Actinoalloteichus hymeniacidonis: one gene and its partner. The protein of the gene in region 2 interacts with the protein of the main gene of each other region in a pairwise test. Links are inferred from orthologs where the notes say so. Each region holds a gene or a part of one and is shown on either strand. Other genes may lie near its edges.

Region 1 (5,262 bases), 4.2 Mb from region 2 along the record:
GGGATGCTCGGTGTTCACCCGGCCATTGTCCCGCACGAACACCCGGCGACCGACCCGACGCACACCGAGCGGCCGCACAGGCCGCTTCGAGCAGGCACCGTCATCGGGACCGGAGATCGTCATGGCCGTAGCTCCTCGCCTCTCCCGCTCAGGGGTACGCCCCCCACACATCATGGCGATGTGCGGGGAGGCGACGAGCCTCAGGCCTTGCGTACCGCGACGGCGATCTGTGCGCCGTCGCCGACCGTTCCGGCGAAGCCACCGTCGACGGGTGCGAAGACGACCCGGACCGCCAGTGTCTCCTTGCCCAGGAAGCCCTCCCACTGTCGCAGGGCTGCGGTGACGTCCTCGGTCGCCGACACGGTCAGCTCGATGCGGTCGGAGACGTGCAGGTCCGCGTCCCGCCGCGCCTGCTGCACGACCCGTACCGCGTCCTTGACCAGACCCTCGGTGGCCAGCTCCTCGGTGACCTCGGTGTCCAGCACGACCACGCCCGCGCCGCCGGGTAGTGCCGAGGTAGCCGATGGATCGGCCGCGACCAGCCGCTCCTCGAACTCACCGGGAAGCAGTTGCACGCCCGCCGCCGTGACGGTGCCGTCGGCCTCCTGCGTCCACTCCCCCGCCTTCACCGCGCGGATGACCTGCTGGACCGCCTTGCCGATCCTCGGGCCCGCCGCCCTGGCGTTGACGGCGATCTCGAACCGACCGTAGGCCGAGACGTCGTCGGTCAACTGCACGTCCTTGACGTTGACCTCGTCCCGGATCAGATCCAGGAAGGGCTCCAGTGCCGCCGCGTCCGGCGCCGCCACCACGAGGGTGCGCAACGGCAACCGCACCCGCAGCTTGGCGGCCTTGCGCAGCGCCGACGTCGTCGAGCAGACCTGGCGAACGCGGTCCATCGCCGTCACCAGCGCCGGGTCTGCGGGCAGGTTCTCCACCTCCGGCCAGTCGGCCAGGTGCACCGAACGCCCGCCGGTCAACCCACGCCACACGGCCTCGGTGGTCAGCGGCAGTAGCGGCGCGGCCACCCGACACACCACCTCCAGCACCGTGTGCAGCGTGTCCACCGCGGCCTGGTCGCCCGCCCAGAAACGTTCCCGCGACCGACGCACATACCAGTTGGTGAGCACCTCCAGGAAACTCTCGACCAGGCCGCAGGCGCCCGCCAGGTCGGAGGCGTCCATCGCGGCACCCGTGTCGACCACCAGCTCGTGCGTCTTGGCCAGCACATACCGGTCCAGGACATGGGTGGAGGGACCGCGCCCGGTCCGCGCACCGAAGTCGGAGTCGGTCAACGAGGCACCCTCGACCGACTCGGCGTTGGCGTACAGCGCCAGGAAGTACCAGGAGTTCCACAGCGGCAGCACCGACTGCCGGACCGCGTCGCGCACCCCCCGCTCGGTGACGATCAGGTTGCCGCCACGCAGGATCGAACTGGACATCAGGAACCAGCGCATCGCGTCCGCGCCGTCCCGCGCGAACACCTCGTCCACCGCCGGGTAGTTGCGCAGCGACTTCGACATCTTCTGGCCGTCGTCACCGAGGACGATCCCGTGCACCACCGCGTGCCGGAACGCGGGCCGGTCGAACAACGCCGTGGCCAGCACGTGCAGCGTGTAGAACCAGCCCCTGGTCTGGCCGTTGTACTCCACGATGAAGTCGCCGGGGTAGTGGTGCTCGAACCAGTCGCGGTTCTCGAACGGGTAGTGCACCTGGGCGAAGGGCATCGCCCCGGACTCGAACCAGCAGTCCAGGACCTCGGGAACCCGGCGCATGGTCGACCGACCGGTCGGGTCGTCCGGGTTGGGGCGGGTCAGGTTGTCGATGTACGGCCGGTGCAGATCGGTGGGCCGGACCCCGAAGTCGCGCTCCAACTCGTCGAGCGAGCCGTACACGTCGACCCTGGGGTAGGCGGGGTCGTCGGAGGTCCACACCGGGATCGGCGAGCCCCAGTAGCGGTTCCGCGAGATCGACCAATCCCTGGCGCCCTCCAGCCACTTGCCGAACTGGCCGTCCCGGATCTGCCCGGGCACCCAGTCGATCTGCTGGTTCAGCTCGACCATCCGGTCCCGGAAGCGGGTGACGGCGACGAACCAGGACGACACCGCGCGCTGGATCAGCGGGTTCCGGCAGCGCCAGCAGTGCGGATAGGGGTGGTCGTAGGTCTCGTGCCGCACGAGCGACCCGGCGGCCTTGAGGTCGCGGATGATCTCCTTGTTGGCCTCGAAGACCTGCTGTCCCGCATACGGCGGCACCTCGGTGGTGAAGCGGCCCCGCGAGTCGACCGGCACGACGGGTTCGATGTCCGCGGCGTCGGTGACGGCCTTGTCGTCCTCACCGAAGGCCGGGGCGATGTGCACGATCCCGGTGCCGTCCTCCGTGGTGACGTAGTCGGCCGCCAGGATCTGATGGGCGTTGGGCCGACCGAGGAAGAAGTCGAAGGGTGGCGTGTAGCGGCGGCCGAGCAGTTCGGCGCCGGTGCACCGCGCGACGATCCGGTCGACGGCGTCCTCACCGAGTTCCCTGGCATAGTGCGCCAGTCGCGCCTCGGCGAGCAGGTAGCGCTCGCCCTCGTGCTCGACGGTCACGTACTCGACGTCCGGGTGGACGGCCATGGCGAGGTTACTCGGCAGCGTCCACGGGGTCGTCGTCCAGATCAGCGCGCGTTCCCCGGTCTCCAACCGCATCGAGACGGTGACCGCGGGGTCCTGCCGATCGCGGTAGACGTCGTCCATCTTCGTCTCGGTGTTGGACAGCGGTGTCTCGCAGCGCCAGCAGTACCAGAGCACCCGGAAGCCGTCGTAGACCAGACCCTTGTCCCACAACGACTTGAAGGCCCACATGACGCTTTCCATGTAGTCCAGGTCGAGGGTCTTGTAGTCGTTGTCGAAGTCCACCCAGCGGGCCTGGCGGGTGACGTACTCGCGCCACTGGTCGGTGTAGCGCAGCACCGAGGTACGGCAGGCCTCGTTGAAGACGTCGATGCCCATCTGCTCGATCTGCGACTTGTGATCGATCCCGAGCTGCCGTTCCGCCTCCACCTCGGCGGGCAGGCCGTGGGTGTCCCAGCCGAAGCGGCGCTCGACACGCTTGCCGCGCATGGTCTGGTACCTCGGCACGACGTCCTTGACGTAGCCGGTCAGCAGGTGCCCGTAGTGCGGGAGCCCGTTTGCGAAGGGCGGGCCGTCGTAGAAGACGAACTCGTTGGAGCCATTCTCGCCACTGGGGCGGGCCCGGATGCTCTCGGCGAAGGTGTCGTCGGCCGACCAGTAGGAGAGCACCGCTTCCTCGACCTCGGGGAACGAGGGCTGGGCGGGAACTCCGGCGGAATCCGGACCGGTGAGGCGGACCTTGGGGTAGGCCATCGAATTGCTCCTCGCGGGTGGTGGCGTTCGTCTGGAGTCCGCTGACGCAGATCTCCTGGGGACGACATGCCACTGAGACATCCCGCGGTACCACCCCGCTTGCCGACGCGTTCGCTCCTTCGCGAGCGTCGACCTCTCGATTCGGGGCTATGACGGGCCCACCCGACCGGTTCTACTGAGAGCCGAGGGCTCGGTTCTTCCGGCGGCTCCCCGGTGATGGCCGGATCGATGCCTGTGACTACAGATTAGCGACGGGGTCAAAACCGTTTCGCTCCGACCCCGGTGGATCATCGGGTTCGATGACAGACGGCACCGCCCCAGCGGATTCCGCTGGGGCGGTCGACGGTTCTCGACGCCGATCCCGACCGACGTCGCCGGTCGGCCTCGGTGCTCAGCCCGCCTCGGCGGTGCGACCGCCGAAGCTGTATCCCGTCTGATGGCTGGATCGAGTGGACTCGATGGGCGGGACGGCGCTGCCCCGGTCCTCCAGCTCGCGCAGCTGGGAGTCCAACATCGTCTTGAGCCTGGTGCGGTACTCGCGTTCGAAGGTCCGCAGGACCTCGATCTCCTTGTCCAGGCTGTTCTTCTCCTGGGTGATCCCCGCGAGGATCTCGGAGTGCTTGCGCTGCGCATCGCGCTCGAGGGTCGCGGCCTTCTCCCTGGACTGCCGCTCCACTGCTTCGGAGCGAGTGCGCGCGTCACCGAGCATGGTCTCGGCCCTGGTCCGGGCCTCGTTCACCAGCCCGTCGGACTTCGTCCGTGCCTCGGAGAGGAGCTGCTCGGACTTCGTCCTCGCCTCCGAGAGCATGCCGTCGGCCTCGGCCTTCGCCTCGCCGGTGAGGCGGTCGGCCATCTCCTGGGCCAGTCCGAGAACCTTCGCCGCCTGGACGTGGTGGTCCCCGCCCGGTGCGGTCTGCTCGACCATCGACGGTGCGGGCACCGGCGAGAGTCGCCTTGGCTCCTCCGCAGGCCTGCTCGCGGGCGCGGCGGCAGCACCTGCTCGGGCGTCCTCCAGGTCCGCGCGCGTGTTGTCGAGTTGCTGGTCCAGCTGCTCGATCTGGTTGCGCAGTTCGTTGTTCTCTTCGATCAGTCTTGCGAGTTCGCCTTCAACCAGGTCGAGGAATGCGTCCACCTCGTCCTCGTTGTAGCCCCGCTTGCCAATCGGTGGCTTGCTGAACGCGACGTTGTGCACGTCGGCGGGCGTCAACGGCATGGCTAGATCACCTCACGCACTCCTCGACAACGGACCCCGGAGCTCCCCGCTGCCCGGTCCGTCCGTGTCGTCTTGTCTAAGCCGGGCTCACCAGTCGCATCAGGATGAAGACGACCAGCAGTAGAACCATAATCGACAGGTCCAGTCCGACCCCGCCGATTCGAACCGTCGGGATCATGCGCCGGAGCGCCCGAACCGGCGGGTCGGTCACTGTGTAGATGGTCTCGAGCGCGACCGCAACCCCTCCGGCCGGTCGCCATTCCCTGGCGAACGCCCGAACCAGCTCCACCACGATACGCGCCATCAAGAGCAGCCAGAAGAAGAACAGCGCGTAGTAAGCGATGATCCGGAAGAGTTCCACAACCCCAACTCTGCCATCACCTGCCGTCAGCCGAACAGACCACCCTCGGCGATCCGCCGCCGCTGTTCGACGGTGACGTCGGCATCTGCGGGCGACAGCAGGAAGACCTTGCTCGTCACCTTGTCGATGTCACCCCGGAGAGCGAACGCCAATCCGGCGGCGAAGTCGACCAGTCTGCGGGCGTCGGCGTCCGTCATGGCGGTCAGGTTGATGATCACCGGGGTGCCCTCCCGGTAGTGCTCGCCGATGGTCCTGGCCTCGAGATACGTCTTCGGGTGCAGCGTCGTGATCCGACCGGGACCGAACCCGTTCGCGCCGGCCGA
Region 2 (6,021 bases):
CGTTGGCCCTCGACGAGGTGGACTTAGCGGTCCACGCGGGCGAGGTGCATGTCCTGTTGGGTGAGAACGGTGCGGGCAAGAGCACGCTGATCAAGATCCTGGGTGGCGTGCACAGCCCGGACAAGGGCGAGATCCTGGTCGACGGCAAGCCAACGACCATCCGATCGCCCGGGCACGCCAGGAAACACGGCATCGCCGTCATCCACCAGGAGTTGACCCTGGTCCCTCGGCTCTCGGTCGCGGAGAACCTCTTCCTGGGTCGGGTGCCCCGCCGGTTGGGGATCGTGGACAAGCGACGGATGCTGCGGGATGCGATCCCGTTGCTCCAGCGGGTCGGGCTCGACGTCGATCCGCGCGTCGCGGTGGACACCCTCGGCATCGCCCAGCAGCAGATGGTGGAGATCGCCAGGGCATTGGACGAGGACGCGCGGGTGTTGATCCTCGACGAGCCGACGTCGGCGCTCACCGCCACGGAGACCGACCGACTGCTGGAGATCATGGCCGAACTGCGCCAACAGCAGGTCGGATTGGTCTTCATCACCCATCATCTCGACGAGATTCAGCGCATCGCCGATCGGATCACCGTGTTGCGGGACGGTCGCGGTGCAGGCGTGCTGCCCGGCGGCTCCTCGGTCGATCTGATGGTGCGGACGATGGTGGGCCGGGACATCAACGACCAGTTCCCCCGGCATCGGACGTCTACCGGCGGGCCCCTGCTGAAGGTGTCGAAACTGACCCGCAAGGGCGTCTTCAGCGATATCGACTTCGAGGTTCGGGCCGGGGAGGTCGTCGGTATCTCCGGCCTGGTCGGCGCGGGCCGGACCGAGGTGGTGCGAGCCATCTTCGGCGCCGACCGCTATGACTCCGGCACCGTCGAGGTGGCCGGAACCGTGCTCCCCGGCGGGAATATCGGTGCCGCCATGCGCGCGGGGATCGGGCTGGTTCCCGAGGACCGCAAGGGCCAGGGACTGGTGTTGAACTCCTCGGTCGGCGAGAACATGGGCCTGGTCACGCTGCGCTCGGCCACCTCGGCCGGGCTGGTGGATCGCAGCGGCCAAGCGCGTCGAGCCGCCGAGATGGCAGGCAAGCTCCGGGTCAAACACTCCGGTGCGAACCAGACCATCCGCGAACTCTCGGGTGGCAATCAGCAGAAGGTCGCCATCGGCAAGTGGTTGCTGTCCGACCCCAAGGTGCTGATGCTCGACGAGCCGACCAGGGGAATCGACGTCGGCGCCAAGGTCGAGATCTACGAACTCATCAATGCGCTCACCGACTCCGGACACGCGGTTCTGCTGGTCTCCAGTGAACTGCCCGAGGTCATCGGCATGAGCGATCGAATCCTGGTGATGGCGCATGGCCGCATCACCGGCGAGCTGCCCACCGACGGTGTCACCCAGGAACAGGTGATGGCGCTCGCGGTGGCGGCCAGGGAAGAGGAGGACCTGGCGTCATGACCAGTGCCGAGAAGACCGGAAGCCGCACCAAGGGCGGCTTCGACCTCAGCAAGCTGCTCGGCGAGAACGGTGCCCTGCTCGGGCTCCTGGTGCTCGCGGGTGCGCTCTGGCTCATGGTGCCGAGCTTCGGCTCGCCCCAGAACCTGCTGAACATCGGCGTCCAGGCTGCCGTGGTGGCCGTGATGGCCTTCGGTGTCACCTTCGTCATCATCTCCGGCGGCATCGACCTCTCGGTCGGCAGCGTTGCGGCGCTCTCGGCGATGGTCGGTTCCTATTCGGCAGCCGAACTCGGGCTGTCCTCCGAGTTAGCCCTGATCATGGGCCTGCTGACCGGTGTGGCAGCCGGGTTGGTCAATGGAATGCTGGTCAGCTTCGGCAAGCTGCCCGCATTCATCGCCACGCTCGCGATGCTCAGCATCGCCCGAGGGCTCACCCTCGTGGTCTCCGAGGGCAGGCCGGTCGCGACTCCCGAGTCGATCAGCTTCCTCGGTTCGACGCTCGAACTCGGATCGTTCCAACTTCCCGTGCCGGTCATCATCCTGCTCGGCATGTTCCTGGTGACCGGTTTCGTGCTGGTCAGGACCTACTCCGGCCGTGCGATGTATGCGATCGGTGGCAACGAGGAGGCCGCACGGCTCTCCGGGATCAACGTGCGCAACCAGAAGCTCGTCGTCTACGCACTGTCGGGCCTGTTCGCCGCGATGGCGGGCATGATGCTCGCCGGCAGGCTCTCCTCGGCCGGACCGCAGGCCGCCGAGGGTTACGAGCTCGATGCCATCGCGGCGGTCGTCATCGGCGGCGCCTCGCTGTCCGGCGGGATCGGACGCGCGACCGGAACCCTGGTCGGCGCACTCATCCTCGCTGTGCTGCGTAACGGACTCAACCAGCTGCAGGTCTCGTCGTTCTGGCAACAGGTCGTGATCGGCGTCGTGATCGCACTGGCGGTCCTAGTGGACACCCTCCGCAGACGCGGCAGGTGATTCGTCCCGGCTGATGCCGGGCGGGGAACTCGGGGCGACCCGAGGAAGGAGAAAAGTGCAGATGCGAGGGGTACAGCGAGCGGGAACGACCGCTCTCACCGTCGCCGCTCTCGGGTTCGTCGCAGCCTGTGGCGGTGGCGACGCAGAAGGCTCCGGTGGCGGCGACGCGGAGTTCACCATCGGACTGTCGGTCTCGACCTTGAACAACCCGTTCTTCGTCGACATCGAGCAGGGCGCACAGGAGGCTGCCGAGGAGTTCGGCATCGAGCTGATCGTGCAGGACTCCCAGAACGACCCGGCGACGCAGATCAGCCACGTCGAAACCTTCGTCACCCAGGGCGTCGACCTGATCCTGATCAACGCGGTCGACTCCGACCAGGCCACCGCCGCAGCGGCCGCTGCCGCCAATGCCGACATCCCGGTGATCGCGCTCGACCGGTCGATCACCGACGGCGAGGTCGTCCAGGAGATCGTCTCCGACAACGTCCAGGGCGGTGAGCTGGCCGCCGATGCACTGGTGGAGGCCGGTGTCGAAGGCGACGTCATCATCCTGCAGGGCGTGCCCGGTTCCTCGGCCAGCCGGGAGCGTGGCGAGGGCTTCGGCAACGGCGTCGAGGCGCACTCGGAGTTGAACGTGGTGGCAGAGCAGCCCGCGAACTTCGACCGCACCGAGGGCTTGGACGTCATGACCAACCTCCTGGAGTCCAACCCCGACGTCTCCGCGGTCTTCGCCGAGAACGACGAGATGGCACTCGGCGCGATCCAGGCGCTCGGCGAGCGGGCAGGCGAGGACGTGCTGGTCTTCGGCTTCGACGGCACGCCGGACGGTTTGGACGCGATCGTGTCCGGGACGCTGGCGGGCACCATCGCCCAGCAGCCCGAGGAGATGGGCTTCCAGGCCGTGGAGCAGGCGCACACCCTGCTCGACGGTGGCGAGATCGAGCCGAAGATCCAGATCGAGGTTCAGGCGGTCACGCCGCAGAACGTCGAGCAGTACACCCCCTGAGCCGGCGATGACCAAGCAGGCAGACGTGGTGGTGATCGGTTCGGCTAATGCCGATCTCGTGGTCACGGTCGATCGTCGACCGGCGGCGGGCGAGACGGTGCTGGGCGACGACGTGACGACGATTCCCGGTGGGAAGGGCGCCAATCAGGCGGTGGCGGCGGGCAGGCTCGGCGGTGCGGTCGCACTGCTGGGCGCTGTGGGCGCCGATCAGTACGGCGAGCTTCTTCGGGAATCGCTGCGCGCGGCGATGGTCGACACCTGTCTGCTGCGCACCGTCGAGCGGCCCACCGGTAACGCGTTCATCACCCTGACCCCCGATGGGGAGAACACCATCGTGGTCTCGCCGGGAGCGAACGCGGCGGTGTTGCCCGCCGATGTGGTCGAAGCGGCTTCGGCGCTGGCTGCGGCGAAGGTGGTGGCACTGTCGCTGGAGATTCCGCTGGAGACGGTGCGCCACGCCGTCGCAGCGGCCTCGGCCGCCGGGGCACGGGTGTTGTTGAACCTGTCCCCGGTGGCTCCGCTGGACGAACAGACCCTGCGGCAGCTCGACCCCTTGGTGGTCAACGAGCACGAGGCCGCGTGGTTGCTCGAGGAGCGGGCGGCAGCGGATCCGGCGACGACCGCGCGGCGGTTGTTGGAGCTCGGCGTGCGATCGGTGGTCGTCACGCTGGGTGCCAGCGGTGCCGTCGTCGCCGATTCGACGGGGACCACCGCGATCGATGCGCCCCGGGTGCGTGCGGTGGACAGCACGGGTGCGGGTGACGCCTTCGCCGGTGCACTGGCCGTCGGTCTCGCCGACGGTCGGTCGCTGGTCGAGGCGGCCACCTTCGCGGCACGGGTGGCGGCGACCGCCGTGACCCGGCCGGGTGCGCAGCCGTCCTACCCGACGTTGTCGGAGGTGATCTCGTGAAGCGAAGCGGAATCCTGCATGCGGAACTGAGTGGGGCGTTGGCCCGGCTCGGTCACACCGACAAGGTGGTGGTCGCCGATTGCGGGCTGCCCATCCCGGCGGGACCCACTCTGATCGATCTCGCATTCCGGTTCGGAGTGCCGTCGTTCCTCGAGGTGCTGGACGGCCTGCTGGCCGAGGTGGTCGTCGAGGGCGCGGTGGTGGCAGGCGAACTGGCCGCCGGGAATCCGGTGATCGCCAGCGGCGTGGCCGAGCGTCTCGGCGAGACCGAACAGGTACAGCACGAGGAGTTCAAGAGCCTCGTCGCGGGCGCCGCGCTGGTGATCCGTACCGGCGAGGCGACGCCGTACGCGAACGTCATCCTCCGGTGCGGCGTTCCGTTCTGAGTTCGTAGTGTTGCTCGGCTGGCCGTCGCGTCGAATCCTCGACAGCGGCGGTCACGCCGGGCACACCGACTTCCGGCAGCCCCCTTACCACGCTCAGACAGCGGTATGGTCTAGACCATGGCCGTCATCAGTCTGCAAGGGGTAGGGGTCAGCGCCGGGCAAGCGGCCGGACCGATCGTCCGGGTGGCCGAACCGTTGCCGCCGCCCCCGACCGGTCCCGCCCCCACCGATCCCGAGGCCGAGGCCGCGCGGATCGGTCCCGCCGCCGAAGCGGTGGCAGGCGAGCTGACCACCCGCGCCGCGCGGCTGGACGGCGAGCCGAAGGCGGTACTGGAGACCACGGCGGCGATGGCCGCCGACCCCGCCCTGATCTCCTCGGCCGAGGCCTTGGTGCGCGATGGTGGATTGCCCGCCGCCCGCGCGGTGTACGAGGCAGCCGAGAAGTTCGCCGCGGACCTGCGCGCCCTCGGCGGCTACCTCGGCGAACGGGCCAAGGACGTGCTCGACATCCGCGACCGGGTGGTCGCAGAGCTGTCCGGTGCGCGGCCCCCGGGAGTCCCCGACCTGCTCGAACCGGCCGTCCTGGTGGCGCGCGATCTCGCCCCCGCCGACACCGCAGACCTCGACCCCACGCTGGTCCTCGCGCTGGTCACCGAGGAGGGCGGGCCGACCAGTCACACCGCGATCCTGGCCAGAGCACTGCGGATTCCCGCCGTGGTGGCCTGCGCAGGTGTCCTCGAACTGGATGACTCCCTCGGCCTCCACATCGACGGCGACACCGGCACCATCACCGTGCAACAGGGCCCGATCGAGGTCCATGCGGTCGAGCGGAGCCCGGAACCGACCTGGTCCGGCCCGGGACGCACCGCCGACGACGTCCCCATCCGGCTGGTGGCCAACGTGGGTTCGGCCGCCGACTCGGCCTCGGCCGCCGAAGCGGGCGCGGAGGGAATCGGACTGTTCCGTACCGAGTTCTGCTACCTCGACGCCGAGACCGAGCCGACGGAGTCCGCGCAGCGCACCGCCTATTCCGAGGTGCTCGGCGCCTTCCCCGGCAAGCCGGTGGTGGTGCGGAGCCTGGACGCCGGCTCGGACAAGCCGCTGCCCTTCCTCACCGGTGCCGGTACCGAGCCCAACCCGGCGTTGGGGGTGCGCGGTTTGCGGCTCGGTCGGGTGGAGACGGGAGTGCTCGACCGACAGCTGGCGGCCATTGCGGGTGCCGAGGCCGATTCCGGGGCCGTCGTCTCCGTGATGGCCCCGATGGTGGCAACCGCCGAGGAAGCCG

The links.
Region 1: the proteins of BKA25_RS00265 (region 2) and ileS interact in binary tests that used the Escherichia coli proteins (3 or more experiments, as listed by UniProt). The link is inferred for Actinoalloteichus hymeniacidonis from one-to-one orthologs.

Annotation. Positions count from the first base shown.
Region 1 is NZ_JACHIS010000001.1:4,263,302-4,268,563, forward strand. The notes cover bases 1-3,744. They hold ileS (isoleucine--tRNA ligase), read right to left. Parts: upstream 3,366-3,744; coding sequence 201-3,365; downstream 1-200. Other genes in these bases: lspA (signal peptidase II), read right to left, coding at 1-123. In the rest of the region: DivIVA-like cell division protein Wag31, read right to left, coding at 3,757-4,578; BKA25_RS17670 (YggT family protein), read right to left, coding at 4,655-4,939; BKA25_RS17675 (cell division protein SepF), read right to left, coding at 4,966-5,262. UniProt on the Escherichia coli protein: Catalyzes the attachment of isoleucine to tRNA(Ile). As IleRS can inadvertently accommodate and process structurally similar amino acids such as valine, to avoid such errors it has two additional distinct tRNA(Ile)-dependent editing activities.
Region 2 is NZ_JACHIS010000001.1:56,375-62,395, forward strand. What follows is about bases 1,483-4,467. They hold BKA25_RS00265 (substrate-binding domain-containing protein), read left to right. Parts: upstream 1,483-2,495; coding sequence 2,496-3,440; downstream 3,441-4,467. Other genes in these bases: BKA25_RS00260 (ABC transporter permease), read left to right, coding at 1,483-2,434; BKA25_RS00270 (ribokinase), read left to right, coding at 3,448-4,350; rbsD (D-ribose pyranase), read left to right, coding at 4,347-4,467. In the rest of the region: BKA25_RS00255 (sugar ABC transporter ATP-binding protein), read left to right, coding at 1-1,454; more of BKA25_RS00260, read left to right, coding at 1,451-1,482; more of rbsD, read left to right, coding at 4,468-4,736; BKA25_RS00280 (phosphoenolpyruvate--protein phosphotransferase), read left to right, coding at 4,854-6,021. UniProt on the Escherichia coli protein: Part of the ABC transporter complex RbsABC involved in ribose import. Binds ribose. Also serves as the primary chemoreceptor for chemotaxis.